One region of the Pseudomonas mercuritolerans genome, then DNA from elsewhere that is predicted to be linked to it. Evidence: predicted binding sites of a transcription regulator. Region 1 holds the regulator's gene; each other region holds the start of a gene.
What was found. Region 1 encodes sigma-54, which starts transcription at its own class of promoters, with help from an activator protein. Its sites were predicted from a motif close to ANTGGCATNNANNTTGCTNT; they were not measured.

Region 2: the regulator sigma-54 is predicted to act here: its motif matches at 2,808-2,827, upstream of glnA (type I glutamate--ammonia ligase).
Region 3: the regulator sigma-54 is predicted to act here: its motif matches at 3,450-3,469, upstream of ND528_RS04700 (flagellar basal body rod protein FlgF).
Region 4: the regulator sigma-54 is predicted to act here: its motif matches at 2,534-2,553, upstream of ND528_RS03225 (circularly permuted type 2 ATP-grasp protein).

The regions. Positions count from the first base shown of each region.
Region 1 is NZ_JAMSHA010000010.1:80,071-85,264, reverse strand. Features, by position in the region: gene ND528_RS24820 (ZIP family metal transporter) at 1-552, shown strand, start outside; gene ND528_RS24815 (HPr family phosphocarrier protein) at 587-862, opposite strand; gene rapZ (RNase adapter RapZ) at 878-1,735, opposite strand; gene ptsN (PTS IIA-like nitrogen regulatory protein PtsN) at 1,738-2,202, opposite strand; gene hpf (ribosome hibernation-promoting factor, HPF/YfiA family) at 2,215-2,523, opposite strand; gene ND528_RS24795 (RNA polymerase factor sigma-54) at 2,597-4,087, opposite strand; gene lptB (LPS export ABC transporter ATP-binding protein) at 4,254-4,979, opposite strand; gene lptA (lipopolysaccharide transport periplasmic protein LptA) at 4,979-5,194, opposite strand, start outside.
Region 2 is NZ_JAMSHA010000006.1:105,996-111,189, reverse strand. Features, by position in the region: gene typA (translational GTPase TypA) at 1-999, opposite strand, end outside; gene thiI (tRNA uracil 4-sulfurtransferase ThiI) at 1,139-2,593, opposite strand; gene glnA (type I glutamate--ammonia ligase) at 2,921-4,327, shown strand; gene ND528_RS17935 (DUF4124 domain-containing protein) at 4,605-5,117, shown strand; gene ND528_RS17930 (DUF4124 domain-containing protein) at 5,114-5,194, shown strand, end outside.
Region 3 is NZ_JAMSHA010000001.1:1,005,471-1,010,664, forward strand. Features, by position in the region: gene ND528_RS04685 (flagellar basal body P-ring protein FlgI) at 1-1,049, opposite strand, end outside; gene flgH (flagellar basal body L-ring protein FlgH) at 1,077-1,772, opposite strand; gene flgG (flagellar basal-body rod protein FlgG) at 1,824-2,609, opposite strand; gene ND528_RS04700 (flagellar basal body rod protein FlgF) at 2,655-3,395, opposite strand; gene ND528_RS04705 (sigma-54-dependent transcriptional regulator) at 3,668-5,194, opposite strand, start outside.
Region 4 is NZ_JAMSHA010000001.1:710,312-715,505, reverse strand. Features, by position in the region: gene speE (polyamine aminopropyltransferase) at 155-1,030, shown strand; gene ND528_RS03235 (hypothetical protein) at 1,319-1,552, shown strand; gene ND528_RS03230 (ribonuclease E inhibitor RraB) at 1,762-2,109, shown strand; gene ND528_RS03225 (circularly permuted type 2 ATP-grasp protein) at 2,587-3,996, shown strand; gene ND528_RS03220 (alpha-E domain-containing protein) at 4,009-4,959, shown strand; gene ND528_RS03215 (transglutaminase family protein) at 4,956-5,194, shown strand, end outside.

The sequences.
Region 1 (5,194 bases):
AGCCTGACCTGCTTCGGCATCCTGCTCGGCGCGTTCGGTCTGTATCTGGTGGATCGGCGCGTTTCGGGTGCCTCGCCGGAGATGCTCGTCGGCACGCTGGAGCATCCGGTGATTCCACCGCGAATCTGGCTGTTCGTGTTCGCCATCATCGCGCACAACATTCCGGAAGGCATGGCGGTTGGCGTATCTGCCGGCGGCGGGATGACGGACGCCGACAGCCTGGCGATGGGCATCGCTCTGCAGGATGTGCCGGAAGGGCTGGTGATTGCGTTGGTGCTGGCCGGGGCAGGGATGTCGCGGGTCAGGGCATTTTTGATTGGCGCGGCGTCTGGGCTGGTCGAACCGGTATTTGCACTGTTATGCGCGTGGCTGGTGAGTCTGGCTCAAGTGCTGTTGCCGCTGGGGCTGGCGTTGGCGGCCGGGGCGATGTTGCTGGTGGTGACCCACGAAGTGATTCCGGAGTCGCGTCGTCATGGGCATGACAAGCTGGCCAGTCTGGGCCTGTTGGTCGGGTTTTGTCTGATGATGGTGATGGATACGGCGTTGGGGTGAATGGAGGCGAGGAACAGTGTCCCCGCCTCGAGGATTATTCACCTTCGTCGAAATACCTTTCGATCAGATCGACCAATGCGTCCATGGCTTCCTGAGCCTGTTCGCCTTCGGTGCTCAAATGGATTTTGGTGCCTTTACCCGCCGCGAGCATCATCATTGCCATGATGCTCTTGCCGTCGACAGTCGTTTCAGGTGTGCGTCCCACTCTGATCGTGCAGTCTGGATACTGACCCGCCACGCCGACGAATTTGGCCGATGCCCGAGCATGCAGGCCCAGCTTATTGATGATTTCGATTTCACGAGCAGGCATCGCGGTGTGAATCCTTTAGGTGAGGTCGCGGTGGCGAACCTGGACGTTCTTCAGGGTTTTCTGCAGGGCCTGACCCAGACGTTCGGTCAGGTAGACGGAGCGGTGGTGCCCGCCGGTGCAGCCGATGGCAATGGTCACGTAAGCGCGGTTGCTGGCGGCGAAACGTGGCAGCCACTTGTTCAGGTAGGCGTAGATGTCCTGATACATTTCTTCGACATCCGGCTGCTGCGCCAGGTACTCCGCCACCGGTGCATCAAGGCCCGACTGCGCACGAAGCTCCGGTTTCCAGTACGGATTGGGCAGGCAGCGCACATCGAAGACCAGATCGGCATCGACCGGCATGCCGCGCTTGAAGCCAAATGATTCAACCAGAAACGCCGTGCCGGGCTCCGGCTGATTCAACAGGCGCAACTTCAGGGTATCGCGCAGTTGATACAGATTGAGGTTGGTGGTGTTGATTTTCAGGTCAGCCAGATCGGCGATCGGGCCGAGCAGGGCGGTTTCATCGTGAATTGCCTCGGCCAGTGAGCGATTGGCGTTGCTCAGCGGGTGACGACGACGGGTCTCGGAAAAACGCTTGAGCAGGGTTTCCTCGTCGGCGTCCAGGTACAGCACATCGCACTTGATATGCTTGGCACGCACGTCTTCAAGCAGTTCAGGGAAGCGTGACAGATGGCTGGGCAGGTTGCGCGCATCGATCGACACGGCGACCAGCGGCTGCGCCAGTTCCGTGTGAATCAGCGCCCGCTCGGCCAGTTCCGGCAGCAAACCGGCCGGCAGATTGTCGATGCAGTAGTAGCCGTTGTCCTCAAGGACATTCAGGGCGGTACTTTTACCCGAGCCCGAACGGCCACTGACAATGATCAAACGCATGATTAGTGCCCGTTCTGCTCGTCCAGTACAACCTGGTACAAGGCTTCGTTGCTCGCGGCGCTGCGCAGTTTTTCACGAACTTCCTTGCGGTCGAGCATGCTGGCGATCTGGCGCAGCAACTCCAGATGCGCATCGGTCGCGGCTTCCGGGACCAGCAGCACGAACAGCAGGTCGACCGGAGCGCCGTCGATGGCGTCGAAATCGATTGGCGCTTCAAGATGCAGCAGGGCACTGACAGGCGCCGTGCAGCCCTTGAGGCGGCAGTGAGGAATGGCGATGCCGTTGCCAAAACCGGTAGAACCGAGTTTTTCACGGGCGATCAACGCCTCAAAGACATCCTGCATCGCCAGATCCGGCACTTCGCGGTGGATCAGGTTGGCAATATGTTCGAGGGCTTTTTTCTTGCTGCCGCCCGGCGCGTTCACTTGGGAACGGCCGGGGGTCAGGATGGTTTCAAGTCGGATCATGGGATAGGGGGGTTAACGACCGGTCGCGCCCTGGAGGAGGCTCTGGGTCTTTTCCTTATGCTTTTTGAGTTGGCGATCCAGCTTGTCGGTGAGTGAGTCGATCGCAGCATACATGTCGGTATCTTCTGCGTTGGCGACCACTTCGCTGCCGGGGATATGCAAGGTGGCTTCGATCTTCTGCTTCAGCTTTTCGACGCACATCGTGACTTGCACGTTGGTGATCTTGTCGAAATGTCGCTCCAGTCGTTGGAGTTTTTCCTCGATGTAGGAACGCAGAGGTTGGGTCACTTCCAGTTGGTGTCCACTGATGTTGACTTGCATACAGCTTCTCCTTCGTTGCCAGTGCATAAAGCGGCAGGCCGAAAAGCCTGCCACTGGAACGCTGTAACGTGGCTTACATCAACCGCTTGCGTTCGCTCGAAGGCGCGATTCCGAGGGATTCGCGGTACTTGGCGACGGTGCGGCGAGCCACCTGAATGCCTTGTGCCTCCAGTAAACCAGCGATCTTGCTGTCACTCAACGGCTTTTTCTGATTTTCCGCTGCGACCAGTTTTTTGATGATCGCGCGGATCGCCGTGGACGAGCATTCGCCGCCTTCGGAGGTGCTGACGTGGCTGGAGAAAAAGTATTTCAGCTCATAAATACCGCGCGGGGTATGCATGAATTTCTGTGTGGTCACCCGGGAAATCGTCGATTCGTGCATGCCGACCGCTTCGGCGATGTCATGCAATACCAACGGCTTCATCGCTTCGTCGCCGTATTCGAGGAAGCCGCGCTGATGTTCGACGATCTGCGTGGCCACTTTCATCAGGGTTTCGTTGCGGCTCTGCAGGCTCTTGATGAACCAGCGGGCTTCCTGCAACTGGTTGCGCATGAAGGTGTTGTCGGCGCTGGTGTCGGCACGCTTAACAAACCCGGCGTACTGGGCATTGACGCGCAGGCGTGGCACCGATTCCTGGTTCAGCTCGACCAGCCAGCGCTCGTTGTCCTTGCGCACGATCACATCGGGAATGACGTATTCGGCTTCGGTTGATTCGATCTGCGAGCCCGGACGCGGATTGAGGCTCTGTACCAGCTCGATGACCTGGCGCAGCTCGTCTTCCTTGAGCTTCATCCGGCGCATTAGCTGGCTGTAATCGCGGCTGCCCAGCAGGTCGATGTAATCGGCGACCAGCCGCTTGGCCTCGGTCAGCCACGGCGTCTTCGCGGGCAGCTGGCGCAGTTGCAGGAGCAGGCATTCGCTGAGGTTGCGGGCGCCGATACCGGCGGGCTCGAATTGCTGGATGCGATGCAGGACGGCTTCGATCTCGTCGAGCTCGATGTCCAGTTCAGGATCGAACGCCTCAAGAATTTCTTCGAGTGTTTCGTCCAGATAGCCCTGATTGTTGATGCAGTCGATCAGGGTCACGGCGATCAGGCGATCGGTGTCGGACATCGGCGCCAGGTTCAGTTGCCAGAGCAGATGGCTTTGCAGGCTCTCGCCGGCCGAGGTGCGGGTGGTGAAATCCCACTCGTCGTCATCGCTGCTGGGCAGGCTGCTCGCGCTGGTCTGGTAGACGTCTTCCCAGGCGGTATCCACCGGCAGTTCGTTGGGGATGCGCTCGTTCCATTCGCCATCCTCGAGGTTGTCCACCGTCGGGGCGGTTTCCTGGTAGGAGGGTTCCTGGATTTCGGCGGGCTTCTGTTCGGCGTTGTCGGCCAGAGGATCGGCGTTGTCGAAGTCGTCGCCTTCTTCCTGGCGTTCGAGCATCGGATTGGATTCCAGAGCCTCCTGGATCTCCTGTTGCAGGTCCAGGGTCGACAATTGGAGCAGGCGGATGGCCTGTTGCAGCTGCGGTGTCATCGTCAGCTGCTGGCCCATTCTCAAGACTAGCGATGGTTTCATGGCAGGGGCTTAACACCTTATTCGCCGGCGCTTTGCGCCATCCACTACAGGGCGCCGAAGCGCCAAACTTAAGCAAATTATATGCCTGAAACTGAAGTGTTTGCCTAGAGCGCTGTAACAATTAAAGCGGATAAATGCGCCTTGAATCGATACAGCGCTGTCGCGCTTACAGGCGGAACTCGTGACCCAGATACACTTCCTTGACCAGATCGTTGGCCAGGATGGTTTCGGCATCGCCTTCAGCGATCAGTTGACCGTCGTTGACGATGTAAGCGGTTTCGCAGATGTCCAGCGTCTCACGGACGTTGTGGTCGGTGATCAGCACACCGATGCCCTTGGCCTTGAGGTGATGGATGATCTGCTTGATGTCGCCGACCGAGATCGGGTCGACACCGGCGAACGGTTCGTCGAGCAGGATGAACTTCGGCGCAGTGGCCAACGCGCGAGCAATTTCCACTCGGCGGCGTTCACCACCGGACAGGCTCATGCCGAGGTTGTCGCGGATGTGGCTGATGTGGAATTCCTGCAGCAGGCTTTCCAGCTCCTTGCGACGGCCGGCCTTGTCGAGTTCCGGGCGGGTCTCGAGGATCGCCATGATGTTGTCGGCGACCGACAGTTTGCGGAAGATCGACGCTTCTTGCGGCAGATAGCCGATACCGGCCTTGGCGCGGCCGTGCATCGGCTGATGGCTGACGTCCAGATCATCGATCAGCACGCGGCCCTGATCCGCCTGCACCAGGCCGACGATCATGTAGAAACAGGTCGTCTTGCCGGCGCCGTTCGGACCGAGCAGGCCGACGATCTGCCCGCTGTCGATCGACAGGCTGACGTCACGCACGACCTGGCGGCTTTTATAGGCCTTGGCCAGGTGCTGAGCTTTCAGAGTTGCCATTACTGGGATTTCTCTTCGGTTTTCTTCTTCGGCTGGATCACCATGTCGATGCGCGGACGCGATTCGGTGACCTTGCTGCCCGTGGCGCGACCGGCGCTGGCCAGTTTCTTCACGGTGTCGTAGACGATTTTTTCGCCCTGGGTGACGTTGTTATCCTTGTCGATAACCTTGGCCTTGTCGATCAGCACCACCCGGTTCTGCTGGGCGTGGTATTG
Region 2 (5,194 bases), on a different contig from region 1:
GTCCTTGATGTTACGGGACGTCACGAACTTGCCTTCCTTACCGCAGAAAGGCGAATCGTTAACCTGGAAGGTCATGGAAACGGTTGGCTCGTCAACGGTCAGCGGCTTCATCGCCTCGACAGTATCCGGGTGGCACAGGGTGTCGGAGATGAACAGCGAATCCATACCGCTGATGCAGACGATGTCGCCGGCCGCAGCTTCTTCAACGTCAACGCGGTGCAGACCGTGGTGACCCATCAGTTTCAGGATACGGCCGTTGCGACGCTTGCCATCGGCACCGATCGCGACAACCGGAGTGTTCGGCTTGACGCGACCACGAGCGATACGGCCAACACCGATAACACCCAGGAAGCTGTTGTAGTCCAGAGCGGAGATCTGCATCTGGAACGGACCGTCACGGTCAACGGCCGGAGGCGGAACGTGGTCGACTACCGCCTGGTACAGCGCGGTCATGTCTTCGCCCATGGCGGTGTGGTCCAGACCGGCAATGCCGTTCAGGGCCGAAGCGTAAACAACCTGGAAGTCCAGTTGTTCTTCGGTCGCACCGAGGTTGTCGAACAGGTCGAAGATCTGGTCCAGAACCCAGTCCGGACGCGCGCCTGGACGGTCAACCTTGTTGATCACCACGATTGGACGCAGGCCGGCTTCGAAAGCCTTCTTGGTCACGAAGCGGGTTTGCGGCATAGGGCCGTCCTGAGCGTCAACCAGCAGCAGAACGGAGTCGACCATCGACATTACGCGTTCAACTTCGCCGCCGAAGTCGGCGTGGCCCGGGGTGTCCACGATGTTGATGTGGTAGCCGTTCCAGTTGATGGCGGTGTTCTTCGCCAGAATGGTAATACCGCGCTCTTTTTCCTGGTCGTTGGAGTCCATCACGCGCTCGTCGTTGAGCTCGTTGCGCTCCAGGGTGCCGGATTGACGCAGGAGTTTGTCTACCAGGGTGGTTTTACCGTGGTCAACGTGGGCAATGATGGCGATGTTGCGTAGATTTTCGATCACTTGTGTATCTCGATCAGAGGATTCGGTTTGCTGACAAGTCATGGCAGCGATTAGCAGTAGTGTCCGGCATGGCCGTTACAGCTTGACGGCGGTGTCGGGGGGCCGGTGACGCAGGCCACAGGCAAACAGCCCCGGGCACTTAGCTCGGTCGATAAACGCGCACATTGGCATGCCCCTCACTGAGCAAATGGTGAGCATGCAGGCGACTCATCACGCCTTTGTCGCAATACAGCAGGTACTGGCGAGTAGGGTCCAGTTCCTTGAAACGTGCGTTCACTGCATAGAACGGCATCGTCTGTACCTCTATGCCGGCGAGTTCCAGCGGGTCATCCTCGGCGGCATCCGGGTGGCGGATGTCAATCACGATCTGACCGGCCAGCGCTTCGCTGACTTCTTCAATCTGCAAATCCTGGCCCAATTCGTCGATCACCCGATCGATCGGCACCAGTTTGGCGTTGGCGAGCGCACGCTCGAGCACCGCCATGTCGAATTCTTTCTCTTCGTGTTCAACCCGGCCACGCTTGGCGGCGGTCTTGGGGTTGACCGAGATCACGCCGCAATATTCCGGCATGTGCCGGGCGAAATCGGCGGTGCCGATCTCGTTGGCGGTGTCGATGATGTCCTGCTTGTGCGCGACGATCAGCGGTCGCAGCACCAGCTTGTCGGTCACGCAGTCGATCACCGACAGGTTCGGCAGCGTCTGGCTCGACACCTGGGAGATCGCTTCACCGGTCACCAGTGCATCGATGTGCAGGCGTTCGGCGATCTCGGACGAGGCGCGCAACATCATACGCTTCAAAACCACGCCCATATGACTGTTATCGACTTTGCCGAGAATTTCGCCCAGCACTTCCTCGAACGGCACACTGACAAATAGCACGCGTTGCGAGCTGCCGTACTTCTTCCAGATGAAGTGCGCGACTTCCATCACGCCCAATTCGTGGGCACGCCCGCCGAGATTGAAGAAGCAGAAGTGCGCCATCAGGCCGCGACGCATGATCTGGTAAGCCGCCACGGTCGAATCGAAGCCGCCGGACATCAATACCAGCGTCTGCTCCAGCGCACCCAGCGGGTAGCCGCCGATGCCGTTGTGCTGGCTGTGAATCACGAACAACCGTTTGTCGCGAACTTCGATACGGACTTCGATTTCCGGCGCTTTCAGGTCGATTCCGGCCGCACCGCACTCGCGACGCAGCTTGCTGCCGACGTATTTTTCAACGTCCATCGAGCTGAAGGCATGCTTGCCTGCGCGCTTGCAGCGCACCGAGAAAATCTTCCCGGCCAGTGCATCGCCGTAGTGCTGTTTGCACTTTTCGGTGATGTCGTCGAAGTCGCCCAGCGGGTACTCGTCGATCTGTAGAAAATGCGCGATGCCCGGCATGCAGGTCAGGCGGTCGCCCATCTCTTTCAAGGCTTTGGCGTCGGTAACGCGGGTTTCCAGCTCGAGATTGTCCCACACGCCGTTCACCACCACGGCCGGGTCCAGGTCACGGAGCACGGTGCGGATGTTCTTGGCCAACTGGCGGATGAATTTCGTCCGGACAGGTCGGCTTTTGATGGTGATCTCGGGGAAGACTTTTACGATTAGTTTCATGAAAACAGCGCGCGAACGGCCAGCCGAAAAAGGGGGGCGCGGATTATAGCGGAAATTGCTCAAGGTTTAACCAGTTAATGTGCAGAAGGTTTTGCTTGCACCAAAACAGGTCATTTCTGAATTTAAACGCAACATTAAGGGGCGGGATTTGTCGATTCAGAACCTCGCACGCCTTAATAAGCGTGAATTTGGGGCAAAAAACCCATGCTGGGGCACTGGCATGCAATTTGCTCCCTTGTGAGGCAGGTTGCCTTGGCAGAGTATTCGCGCCGGCATCACCATTATTAAGGGCATCCACTACCCGCCCTAATTCACCCGGAGGACACTATGTCGAAGTCGGTTCAACTCATCAAAGATCATGACGTCAAGTGGATTGATCTGCGCTTCACGGACACCAAAGGCACTCAGCACCACGTGACCATGCCGGCTCGCGATGCGCTGGATGACGACTTCTTCGAAGTCGGCAAGATGTTCGACGGTTCCTCCATCTCCGGCTGGAAAGGCATCGAAGCCTCCGACATGATCCTGATGCCGGTCGACGAAACTGCCGTACTCGATCCGTTCACCGAAGACCCAACCCTGATTCTGGTGTGCGACATCATCGAGCCTTCGAGCATGCAGGGCTACGATCGCGACCCACGTGCGATCGCCAAGCGCGCCGAAGAGCACCTGAAAGCCACCGGTATCGGTGACACCGTATTCGCCGGTCCAGAGCCTGAGTTCTTCATCTTTGACTCGGTGAAATTCAAGTCGGACATCTCCGGCTCGATGTTCAAGATCTACTCCGAGCAAGGTTCGTGGATGTCCGACCAGGACATCGAAGGCGGCAACAAGGGTCACCGTCCAGGCGTGAAAGGCGGCTACTTCCCGGTTCCACCGTTCGACCACGACCACGAAATCCGTACCGCCATGTGCAACGCACTGGAAGAAATGGGTCAGTCGGTTGAAGTTCACCACCACGAAGTGGCAACTGCCGGCCAGAACGAAATCGGCGTCAAGTTCAACACCCTGGTGAAGAAGGCTGACGAAGTTCAGACCCTGAAATACGTTGTGCACAACGTTGCCGACGCTTACGGCCGCACCGCGACCTTCATGCCGAAGCCACTGTACGGCGACAACGGTTCGGGCATGCACGTGCACATGTCGATCTGGAAAGACGGCAAGAACACCTTCGCAGGTGAAGGCTATGCCGGCCTGTCCGATACCGCTCTGTACTTCATCGGCGGCATCATCAAGCACGGTAAGGCCCTGAACGGCTTCACCAACCCGGCGACCAACTCCTACAAGCGTCTGGTGCCAGGCTTCGAAGCGCCGGTAATGCTGGCCTACTCGGCTCGCAACCGTTCCGCTTCGATCCGTATTCCATACGTGTCGAGCCCGAAAGCCCGCCGTATCGAAGCACGCTTCCCGGATCCGGCTGCCAACCCGTACCTGGCTTTCGCAGCGCTGCTGATGGCTGGTCTGGACGGTATCCAGAACAAGATCCACCCAGGCGATGCCGCCGACAAGAACCTGTACGACCTGCCGCCTGAAGAGGCGAAAGAGATTCCACAGGTTTGCGGCAGCCTGAAAGAAGCCCTGGAAGAGCTGGACAAGGGCCGCGCGTTCCTGACCAAGGGCGGCGTGTTCTCCGACGACTTCATCGACGCTTACATCGCGCTGAAATCGGAAGAAGAAATCAAGGTTCGCACCTTCGTACACCCACTGGAATATGAGCTGTACTACAGCTGCTGATCCGGTAGCGCTGCGTAAAGTGGCGTGACAAACGAGGCCTCCTTCGGGAGGCCTTTTTTATTGCCCGGCGCAGTTCATTTACCCTGTGGGAGCGAGCCTGCTCGCGAAAGCGGTGAGGCATTGAAGATGATGGTGACTGATGCGACGCCTTCGCGAGCAGGCTCGCTCCCACAGGCGATCTGTGGTGTCTGAATGATCTTTGAATGTGTCGCCAGTTGGGCCAACCGCCCCACCTGTCCTATGCTGCTACCCATCGCTTCCAACCCCGGTCGATTTCATGGGTCGCACGCTCCTCTACATTCTGCTGCTGATCGCCCTGCCCGCCGCCGCGCAGATCTACAAGTACACCGACGCCAACGGCAACACGGCGTACAGCAATCAGCCGCCGGACGGCGTGCAGGCGCAACCGGTCGAGTTGCCGCCACTCAATCGGGTCGAGCCACAAGCGCCGAGCGCGCCGCAATCATCCAGCGCCGAAGCACCGCAACCACCGCGCAACGCCTATGAAATCCTCGAGCTTGCCGGTCTGCCCACTGACGAGGCCCTGCGCGCCAACAACGGCACCTTCACGGTCAACGTCCTGATCAAGCCGCGCCTGCAACCGCCCCATCAACTGAGACTGGTGCTGGACGATGAACCCTACGGCCAGCCGAGCAACGTGCCGGTTCTGCAACTGGTGAACATCGATCGCGGCGAACATCGCCTGGCCGTGCAAGTGATCGACGGACAGACCGTCATCCAGCAGAGCTCGTCCGCCGTGCTCACCGTGCAACGAGTGCATAAACCATGATCCGCGCAGCGCTGCTCGCCTTATTGGTCCTGATGATGGCGCCTGTCTCAGCCGAGGTATTCACCTACATCGACGCA
Region 3 (5,194 bases), on a different contig from region 1:
TTCAGAGCTTCGAGAATCGCCATCAAGTCACCCGGTGCTGCGCCGACCTGGTTCACCGCACGGACGATCTCGTCGAGGGTGGTGCCAGGGCCGAACTTGAACATCGGTTTGGCTTCCTGTTCGGCATTCACTCGCGAGCGCGGTACGACGGCGGTCTGGCCGTTGGACAGCGGACCTGGCTGGCTGACGATCGGGTCTTCGGTGATGGTCACGGTCAGGCTGCCGTGGGTCACGGCGGCTGGCGACACTTTCACGTTCTGGCCGATGACGATGGTGCCGGTGCGCGAGTTGATGATGACTTTCGCCACCGCCTGACCCGGATCGATTTCAAGGTTTTCCAGGATTGACAGGTAGTCGACGCGCTGGCTCGGATCCAGCGGCGCAGTCACGCGCACCGAACCGCCGTCGATGGCTTGGGCGACGCCAGGGCCGAGCATGTCGTTGACCTTGTCGACGATGCGCTTGGCGGTGGTGAAGTCGGAGCGATTGAGGTTCAGCGTCAGGCTGTTGCCCTGGTTGAAACCGCTCGGCACTGCACGCTCTACCGAAGCACCGCCAGGGATGCGACCGGCCGACGGAACGTTGACGGTGATCTTCGAACCGTCACGACCTTCAGCGTCGAAACCGCCGACCACCAGGTTGCCCTGAGCGATCGCATAGACGTTGCCGTCGATACCCTTGAGCGGCGTCAGCAACAAGGTGCCGCCGCGCAGGCTCTTGGAGTTACCGATCGAAGACACAGTGATGTCGACTTGCTGACCTGGCTTGGCGAACGCCGGCAGATCGGCACTCACCGACACCGCCGCGACGTTCTTCAACTGCACGTTGCCCGATCCCGGCGGCACCTTGATGCCGAACTGCGAGAGCATGTTGTTGAAGGTCTGCAGGGTGAACGGGGTCTGCGTCGTCTGGTCACCGGTGCCGTTAAGCCCGACCACCAGGCCGTAACCGATCAACTGGTTGGAGCGCACGCCGGAAATGCTGGCGATGTCTTTCAGCCGCTCGGCGTGTGCAGTGAACGCCGCAGACATCAACAACGCGGCCACCATAAGGCTTTTCAGATTCAACGTAGCCACCTAGAAAGGGAACAGCGGGCTGAGGAAGAAACGGTCGAACCAGCCTGGCTGACTCGTATCGGCAAACGCGCCGGTACCCGAGTAGGTGATGCGCGCATCGGCGACACGGGTCGACGACACGGTGTTGTCGGTCGCGATGTCATCGGCGCGGACCATACCGGCGATGCGTACCAGTTCGTCACCGGTGTTGAGCGTCAGCCACTTCTCGCCACGCACGGCGATGATGCCATTGGGCAGCACGTCGGCCACGGTCACGGTGATCGAGCCGGTCAGGCTGTTGCTCTGCCCGGACTTGGCGTCGCCCTTGGTCGAACGGTCGGCGCTGTAGCCGGCGTTGAGGCTCAGGTCACCGCCACCAATCGGGTTGTTGGTGGTCAGGCTGGAGCCGAACAACGAGGTCAGGCCGATCGAGTTATCGCTGTTCTTGTCCATCTGCGAGTTGGCGTTCTTGCTCGCCTGGGTGCGCTCGTTCAGGGTGATGGTGATGATGTCACCGACCCGGAACGCCTTGCGGTCGCTGTACAGGTTCTGCTCGAAGCCGGCCTGATAGATCGAGCCGTTGTTGGCAGCCGCCGGCAACGGTGTGCGCGGCAACACCGGGGCGTAGTAAGGGTCATTGGGCTTGGGCGTCGGGGCGACGCAGCCCGCGAGCGAGACGACCCCACTCAATGCCAGAACAGATACAAAGCGCTTCATGACCCTACCTCACGGTGTTGCTGGCGACCTCAGGCCGCCCCAAAGACTGGATTACAGATTCTGCGTTACGAACGAGAGCATCTGGTCGGCGGTGGAGATCACCTTGGAGTTCATCTCGTAGGCGCGTTGAGTGGTGATCATGTTGACCATCTCTTCAACGGTGCTGACGTTGGACGTTTCCAGGGTGTTCTGCAGCGTAGTACCGAAACCGTTGAGGCCCGGGGTGCCGATCTGCGGCGCGCCGGAAGCCGCGGTTTCCAGGAACAGGTTGTTGCCCACGGCTTGCAGGCCGGCCGGGTTGATGAAGTCGGCGGTCTGCAGGTTGCCGATCACTTGCGAGGCCGGGTTGCCGGCGATGGTGATCGACACGGTGCCGTCACGGCCGACAGTGAAGGTCTGCGCATCGTTCGGGATGATGATCGCCGGCTCCAGTGCGAAACCGCTGGCGTTGACGATCTGGCCATTGGAGTCGAGGTGGAAAGTACCGTCACGGGTGTAGGACGTGGTGCCGTCCGGCTGCAGGATCTGGAAGAAACCGCGACCGTCGATGGCCATGTCCAGCGGCTGCTCGGTGGTTTGCAGGCTGCCGGCGGTGAAGTTTTTCTGGGTGCCGACAATGCGCACACCGGTACCCACTTGCAGACCCGACGGCAGTTCGCTGTCCTGGGTCGACTGGGCGCCTGGCTGACGCTTGATCTGATAGAGCAAGTCCTGGAACTCGGCACGGTCACGTTTGAAACCCGTGGTCGAGACGTTCGCCAGGTTGTTGGAAATGGTGGTCAGGTTGGTGTCCTGGGCGGACAGACCGGTTTTGGCAACCCATAGAGCCGGAAGCATTCGATTCTCCTCGTGCGCCTGTTTTACGGCGCGACGTTCTGATAATTAGCTGATCTGCAAGACCCGAGCCATGGCCTGGTCGTCGTCTTTGGCGGTGTTCATCATCTTGACGTGCAACTCGAACTGCTTGGCCAGGGCCAGCACCGAAGTCATTTCTTCCACGGCATTGACGTTGCTCGACTCGAGGAAACCCGAGACCAGTTTGACGTTGGCGTCGGCTTGCGCCGGCTGGCCGTCCTTGGTGTAAATCGAACCGTCGAGGCCTTTGTTCATGTTCTTGATGTCCGGGTTGACCAGTTTGATCCGGTCGACTTCGGCCATGACGCGCGGGCCTTCGCCCATCGCGCGGATGCTGATGGTGCCGTCTTCGCCGACTTCGACCTGCTGCTCGGGCGGCACGGCGATCGGGCCGCCATTACCGATCACCGGCATGCCGTTGCCGGCGCGCAATACGCCGAGGGCGTCGATGTTGAGGCTGCCGGTGCGCACGTAGCTTTCGCCGCCATTTGGGTTCTGCACGGCGATGAAACCGTTGCCGGTCACTGCGACGTCGAGGTCGCGACCGGTCTGCACCAGCGAGCCCGGGGTGAAGTCGGTGGCGGGACGTTCGCTCATGGCAAACGCGCGCGCCGGAAAGCTGTCACCAAACACCGGCATCGAACGCGCCTGCTCGAGGTCGCGCTGAAAGCCGTTGGTGGAGATGTTCGCCAGGTTGTTGGCATGCGCCCGCTGCGCAAGTGCGTTCTGACTGGCGCCGGTCATTGCCACATAAAGGTACTTGTCCACTGTGTTTCCTCTGCATGCCGGACGTTTGCCGCCCACCGCTGTACTGCTCAGCCATAAGCAATTTGCAGACCAACTTTTTATTGGCGAGCGAAGGCCCGGTAAACAGGGGACTTGAGGGTATCGGAGGGGGAATTTGAAATGGGCAGAAGACGAAAAACCGGCGGTGTCATGCCGCTTCGCGGCAAGAGATCAAAAGATCGCAGCGTTCCGCAGCTCCTACAGGAAACCGCGTTCCAAATGTAGGAGCTGCCGAAGGCTGCGATCTTTTGATCTTAAGCTCCGCTGTCTTTACCCACCTCATACTCACGCAGCTTGTTGGCAATGGTGGTGTGCGACACTCCGAGCCGCTTGCCCAACTGCCGACTGCTCGGGTGCTCGGAATACAAGCGCTCCAGCACGGCCTTCTCGAAACGCCCGACGATCTCGTCCAGACTTCCGTCCAGGGAGAAATCGCCAAGCGGCTGACGCACGCCGTAATCCGGCAGGCGAATATGTTCGGCCTTGACCGTGCCGCCGTCGCACAGGGAAACCGCCTGGAACAGCACGTTCTCCAGCTGCCGCACGTTGCCCGGCCAGTGGTAATGGCTGAGGCGATCCATCGCCGCCGGGGCCAGTTTCGGCAGCGGACAGCCGATCTGCCGACTGGCCTGATCGAGAAAGTGTTCAACCAGCGGCGTCAGACCGTCGAGGCATTCGCGCAGCGGCGGGATGTGCAGCGACAGCACGTTCAAGCGGTGATAGAGATCCTGGCGAAACTCACCGCGCGCGCACAATTCGGACAAGTCCACCTGGGTCGCGCAGATCACCCGCACATCCAGATACACCTCTTCATCACTGCCGACGCGACGGAAGCAACCGTCCTGAAGAAAGCGCAGCAATTTGACCTGCAAGCGCGGGCTCATCTCGCCGACGCCATCGAGAAACAGCGTGCCGCCAGCGGTCAACTCCAGCAGGCCGAGCTTGCCCTCAGCGCGAGCGCCCTCGAAGGCGCCGGGGCCGTAGCCGAACAGCTCGGTCTCGGCCATCGACTCCGGCAACCCGGCGCAGTTGAGTGCCATCAACGGCGACTGTCCACGCGGGCTGGCGAGGTGGCAGGCGCGCGCCAGCAGTTCCTTGCCGGTGCCGGTTTCGCCTTCTATTAATAGCGGAGCATCCAGCGGCGCCATGCGTCGCGCTTCGCGGACCACGGCAGCCATGACTTTCGAGCTCTGGAAAATACTGTCGAAGCCGCGCAGCTCTTGCTTGCGCACATTGTAGATACGCTCGCCGACGCGGTCGGCGCGGTGCAGCGTCAGTACGGCGCCGGCCATGGCCTCGCTGTCATCGTGCTCCGATTGCAGCGGCGCGATGTCGGCGAGAAAGATGTCGCCCTTGACCTTGACGCGCATGCCGTTGATTCGAGACTTGTTGGCGCGCACCAGTTCCGGCAGGTCGAAATCCTCGGCGTAGCGCGACAGCGGAATCCCCGGCACTTCATCGACGCGCACCCCGAGCAACTGCGCCGCCGCGCGGTTGGCCGCAACGATCGAGCCGCCCATGTCGATCGACAGCACAGGAAACTCCAGTGCGCCGAGCAGTGCGTTCAATTCCATGTGCCGGCGTTCACTGGGCATCAGCCCGACGCGCTTGACCCCAAACACCCCGCCGATCGCCTCGAACTTGGGGCGCAACGCCTGGAACTGGATGTTGATCAGGTTCGGGCAGTGCAGATAGATTGCATTGCCATGCTCACCGCCAACTTCACCACGGGCAACGTTGATCCCGTACGCCACCAGCAGATTGAGAATGTCGCGCAGGAT
Region 4 (5,194 bases), on a different contig from region 1:
TGCGCTTTCGCGAGCAGGCTCGCTCCCACAGTGGTTTGCGCTGGTAAAAAACAACCGGAGGTTCGACCTGTCATCTTCGGCAACGTAGAATGCGCGCCTTTCCCGGGCAATCGTCCCCACGATGGCGCCCGCGCATTTATCGGAGCACTTGACCATGACCGTCACCAAGACCAGCGAGTACCTGGAAACCCTCTACGAAGGCTACGGCCAGCGTTTTCGCATGGAAAAACTGCTGCACGAAGTGCGCACCGAACACCAGCATCTGGTGATCTTCCAGAACCCGCGCATGGGCCGCGTCATGGCGCTGGACGGCGTGATCCAGACTACCGAAGCCGACGAATTCATCTACCACGAGATGCTCACCCACGTGCCGATCCTCGCCCATGGCACTGCCAAGCGCGTGCTGATCATCGGCGGTGGTGACGGCGGCATGCTGCGCGAAGTGACCAAGCACGCCGGCGTCGAGCACATCACCATGGTTGAAATCGACGGCACCGTGGTCGACATGTGCAAGGAATTCCTGCCGAACCATTCCGCCGGAGCCTACGACGATCCACGCCTGAACCTGGTGATCGATGACGGCATGCGTTTCGTCGCCACCACTACTGAAAAATTCGACGTGATCATCTCCGACTCCACCGACCCGATCGGCCCGGGCGAAGTGCTGTTCTCGGAGAACTTCTACCAGGCATGCCACCGCTGCCTGAACGAAGGCGGCATTCTCGTCACTCAGAACGGCACACCGTTCATGCAGATCGACGAAGTCAAAACCACCGCCGGTCGCCTGCGCAGCCTGTTCCCGGACTGGCATTTCTATCAGGCCGCCGTGCCGACCTACATCGGCGGTTCGATGACCTTCGCCTGGGGCTCGACCAACCCGGCCTACCGCAAGCTCAGCCGTGAAACCCTGCAACAGCGCTTCATCGGCAGCGGCATCGTCACCCGTTACTACAACCCGGAAATCCACATCGGCGCGTTCGCCTTGCCGCAATACGTGCTGCAGGCGGTCAACAAGCCGAGCAACGACTGATCACCCTGACGTCGCTCTGCAAGGAAGATTTTGTGGCGAGGGGATTTATCTCCGTTGGGATGCGCAGCATCCCTGAACCGGCCTGCGCGGTGTCTCCGTCAAACCGCAATGGACGGTCTTACGACTGCTGCGCAGCCGGACGGGGATAAATCCCCTCGCCACAGAGCCCGCACTATCGATCGGATGGTTATTTTCACCGTTGTCGGCTGTAATCCTTTTGAACCAACTATCGCGGAAAAAAGTCGAGATAGAGGTAAGCCCATTTACGGGTTGATCGAGGAGGCACTGATGCAAAAGTGGAAAGTCACTTTCGTGGATGATCACGGTGAAATTGTCGATGAAGTCTTCGAACGTGAGGAATGCCCGTCCGATGATGAAGCCGCACGGCTCGTCAAAGAGCGGCTTCTTCCGGTCGCCGCCAAGCTGGATCTCAACGATCTGGAAGGGCGCACCGCCGATGCCGGGGTGAAAAACCTCAAGACCCAGAACGGCATCGAAATCCGCAGCATCACCCCTGTCTGAACACTTCCTGTCATCTCGTAAACCAGGCCTTGGCAGCGGCGCTCTCTTGGGGCTACTCTGCAAGCGAGATCAGCGAATGGATCGCTAAGGTCTGGTCTTGTCAGCTACATGCTTGTTTCCCGCGCGCAACCACGTTGCCGTAGTACTTAGGCCAAAAGGCCCGGGGCGGGAATACGGAAAGTCTATCCATCAATCGAGGGGGACGATTCATGAGCACAGCCTATCAAGAAGACATCAGCAGCAACGTTCTGCGCCGCATGAAAGAAGGCGGTTTCGATTTTTCCCGGTTCCATCCCATCGAGTTCTACGCGATTTTCCCGGACGAGGAGCGGGCGCGCAGGGCAGCAGGCAAATTTCGCGGTGAATCCATCAATGCCCAGGTCAGTGCGCGCGACGACGGCGCCTGGTCGCTGGAATTGAGCAAAGTGATGTACGCAACCTATGACGACATCGGCGATTTCGAGCAAGGCTTTTCAGCCGTGGTCGAACCGCTGGGCGGCATTATCGAAGGTTGGGGCGTGAAGCAGGAGGTGCGCAATCGTTACCGGTTGAATTGATATTGCGCATTGTCTGTCGGGCAACGGCTGACCTTCGGGTCGGCCGTTGTCGTTTCTGGCTTCTGCACATCGCAGTGGCAAAACCCTGAAACAAGAATCCCGGGCAAAAAAAAGCCACCGGAGAGGGTGGCTAAAAGGGAAGACGGGTATGCAATAAAGTCCTGTCGGGGCGGGGCTGCCAAGGCAGTTCAGATCGGTTGAGCTGTCTACTTCGCGGCGGCGTGCCGGGGAAGTTTTGCAGCGAATGCGCGGATTATCCGCAGTCGTGGCCGGGCAGTGAAATCAACTCTGACTATGCTGGTGATAGGCGATGCAGTGCGTCGCAATGAAGCGGGGGCAATCGGGCCGGGGCATTTGCCGCACAGGAATGGTGCGCAGCCTTCGGCGTGGATCTACAACCGATTGAAATCAAAGCGTTTATGCCGATGGCACGGGCCTTGCGAAGGCCTGTATGTCCGGAGTGACAAGGAGTACGGCATGATCCGCACCTATTTTGACGAGATGTACGATGCCGGCGGCCTGGTCCGCCCGCATTACCGAGAATTTGCCCGCTGGCTGGCCGAGACGCCCGACGAGCTGCTCGCGCAGCGCCGCCGCGAGGCCGATCTGCTGTTCCACCGTGCCGGGATCACCTTCACGCTCTATGGCGACGAGCAGGGCACCGAGCGCCTGATTCCGTTCGATACCATTCCCCGCAGCATCCCCGCCAGTGAATGGCGGATTGTCGAGCGCGGCTGCATCCAGCGGGTCAAGGCGTTGAACATGTTTCTCGCCGACCTCTACCACGAGCAGCGCATCATCAAGGCCGGGATCATTCCCGCCGAGCAGGTGCTGGCCAACGAGCAATACCAGTTGGCAATGCAGGGCCTGGATCTGCACCGCGACATCTACTCGCATATCTCCGGCGTCGATCTGGTGCGCGATGGCGATGGCACTTATTACGTTCTCGAAGACAACCTGCGCACACCCAGCGGCGTCAGCTACATGCTCGAAGACCGCAAGATGATGATGCGCCTGTTCCCCGAGCTGTTCTCCGCCCAGCGCATCGCCCCGATCGATCACTATCCCAATCTGCTGCTCGACACCCTGAAAAGCTCAAGCCCGATCGACAATCCGAGCGTGGTGGTGTTGACGCCTGGACGCTTCAACAGCGCGTTCTTCGAGCACGCGTTTCTTGCCCGGGAAATGGGCGTGGAACTGGTCGAAGGTGCGGATCTGTTCGTGCGTGACGACAAAGTCTTCATGCGCACCACCGATGGCCCGAAAGCGGTCGACGTGATCTATCGCCGCCTCGACGATGCCTTCCTCGATCCGCTGGCATTCAACCCGGACTCGATGCTCGGCGTGCCTGGGCTGTTGTCGTCCTATCGCTCCGGCAATGTGGTGCTGGCCAACGCCATCGGCACCGGGGTGGCGGACGATAAATCGGTGTATCCGTTTGTCACCGACATGATCCGTTTCTACCTCGACGAAGAGCCGATTCTGAAAAACGTGCCGACCTGGCAGTGCCGCAACCCGTCCGAGCTGTCCCACGTGCTGGCCAATCTTCCGGAACTGGTGGTCAAGGAAACCCAAGGCTCCGGCGGTTACGGCATGCTCGTTGGGCCAGCCGCGACGACGGCGGAAATCGATGCCTTTCGTGAGCGCATCAAAGCCAAACCCCACGCCTACATCGCGCAGCCGACGCTGTCGCTGTCGACCTGTCCGACCTTTGTCGAAAACGGCATTGCACCGCGCCATATCGATTTGCGTCCGTTTGTGTTGTCCGGTCGCGAAACCCGTGTCGTGCCTGGCGGTTTGACCCGTGTCGCGTTGCGTGAAGGCTCCCTGGTGGTGAATTCCTCCCAGGGCGGCGGCACCAAGGACACCTGGGTAGTCGAGGATTGAAGGAAGCTTGCCATGTTAAGTAGAACTGCCTCGGATCTGTACTGGATGTCGCGTTACCTGGAGCGTGCGGAGAATCTCGCGCGCATGCTCGACATCAGTTATTCGCTGTCGCTGATGCCGCAGGACGGGCGCGGCGACGGTCTGCACGAACTCGCCATGCCGTTGCTGATCACCGGCACCCTGGACGATTACCTTGAACGCCACGGCGACCTGCACGCAGAGCGCCTGCTGCATTTCTTCGCACTGGATGCCGCCAACCCGGCCAGTATCTACAGCTGCCTTGGTGCAGCGCGGGCCAGTGCTCATGCGGTACGCGGGCGAATCACTGCGGACATGTGGGAAAACATCAACGCGACCTGGCTGGAGATTCGCGGCATCGCCGAACAGGGCTTGAGCCGCTATGGCATGAGTCGTTTCTGTGAATGGATCAAGGAACGTTCGCACCTGTTTCGTGGCGCCTCATACGGCACGATCATGCGCAACGACGCGTTTCGCTTTATTCGCCTGGGCACGTTTATCGAGCGCGCGGACAACACGCTGCGCCTGCTCGATGCCCGTTACGAAATGGCCGGCGATCAGGCCGAAGCAGTCAGCGACGGCACGGCGCACGCCTATTACCAATGGAGTGCGCTGCTGCGCGCCTTGTCCTCATTCGAGGCCTACACCGAAATCTACCGCGACGCGCCCGGGGCCCGGCATGTCGCCGAACTGCTGCTGTTGCGCGCCGACGTGCCGCGTTCGCTGCGTGCCTGTACCGAAGAGATCGACCAGATCCTCGCGCAACTGCCAGGCGCCAACGGCCGCCCGGCACAACGCCTGGCGGCGGAAATGGACGCGCGCCTGCGCTACACCGGCATCAACGAAATCCTCGAAGAAGGCCTGCACGCCTGGCTGACCGAATTCATCCCGCTGGTGCGCCAGTTGGGCAACGCCATTCACAGTTCCTACCTGGAGGCTGCATGAGACTTTCCATAAGCCACGAGACCACCTATCACTACGAAGATCAGGTGCGCGCGAGCATCCAGTACCTGCGCCTGACGCCCCACGACAGCGAGCGCCAGCATGTCCTCAGTTGGCAACTCGACCTGCCGCGTCCGGTGCGTGCGCAGCTCGATCCGTTCGGCAACATCCTGCATGTGCTGACCATGGACGAACCGCACGAAGCGATCATCATTGGTGCCCGAGGTCAGGTCGATAT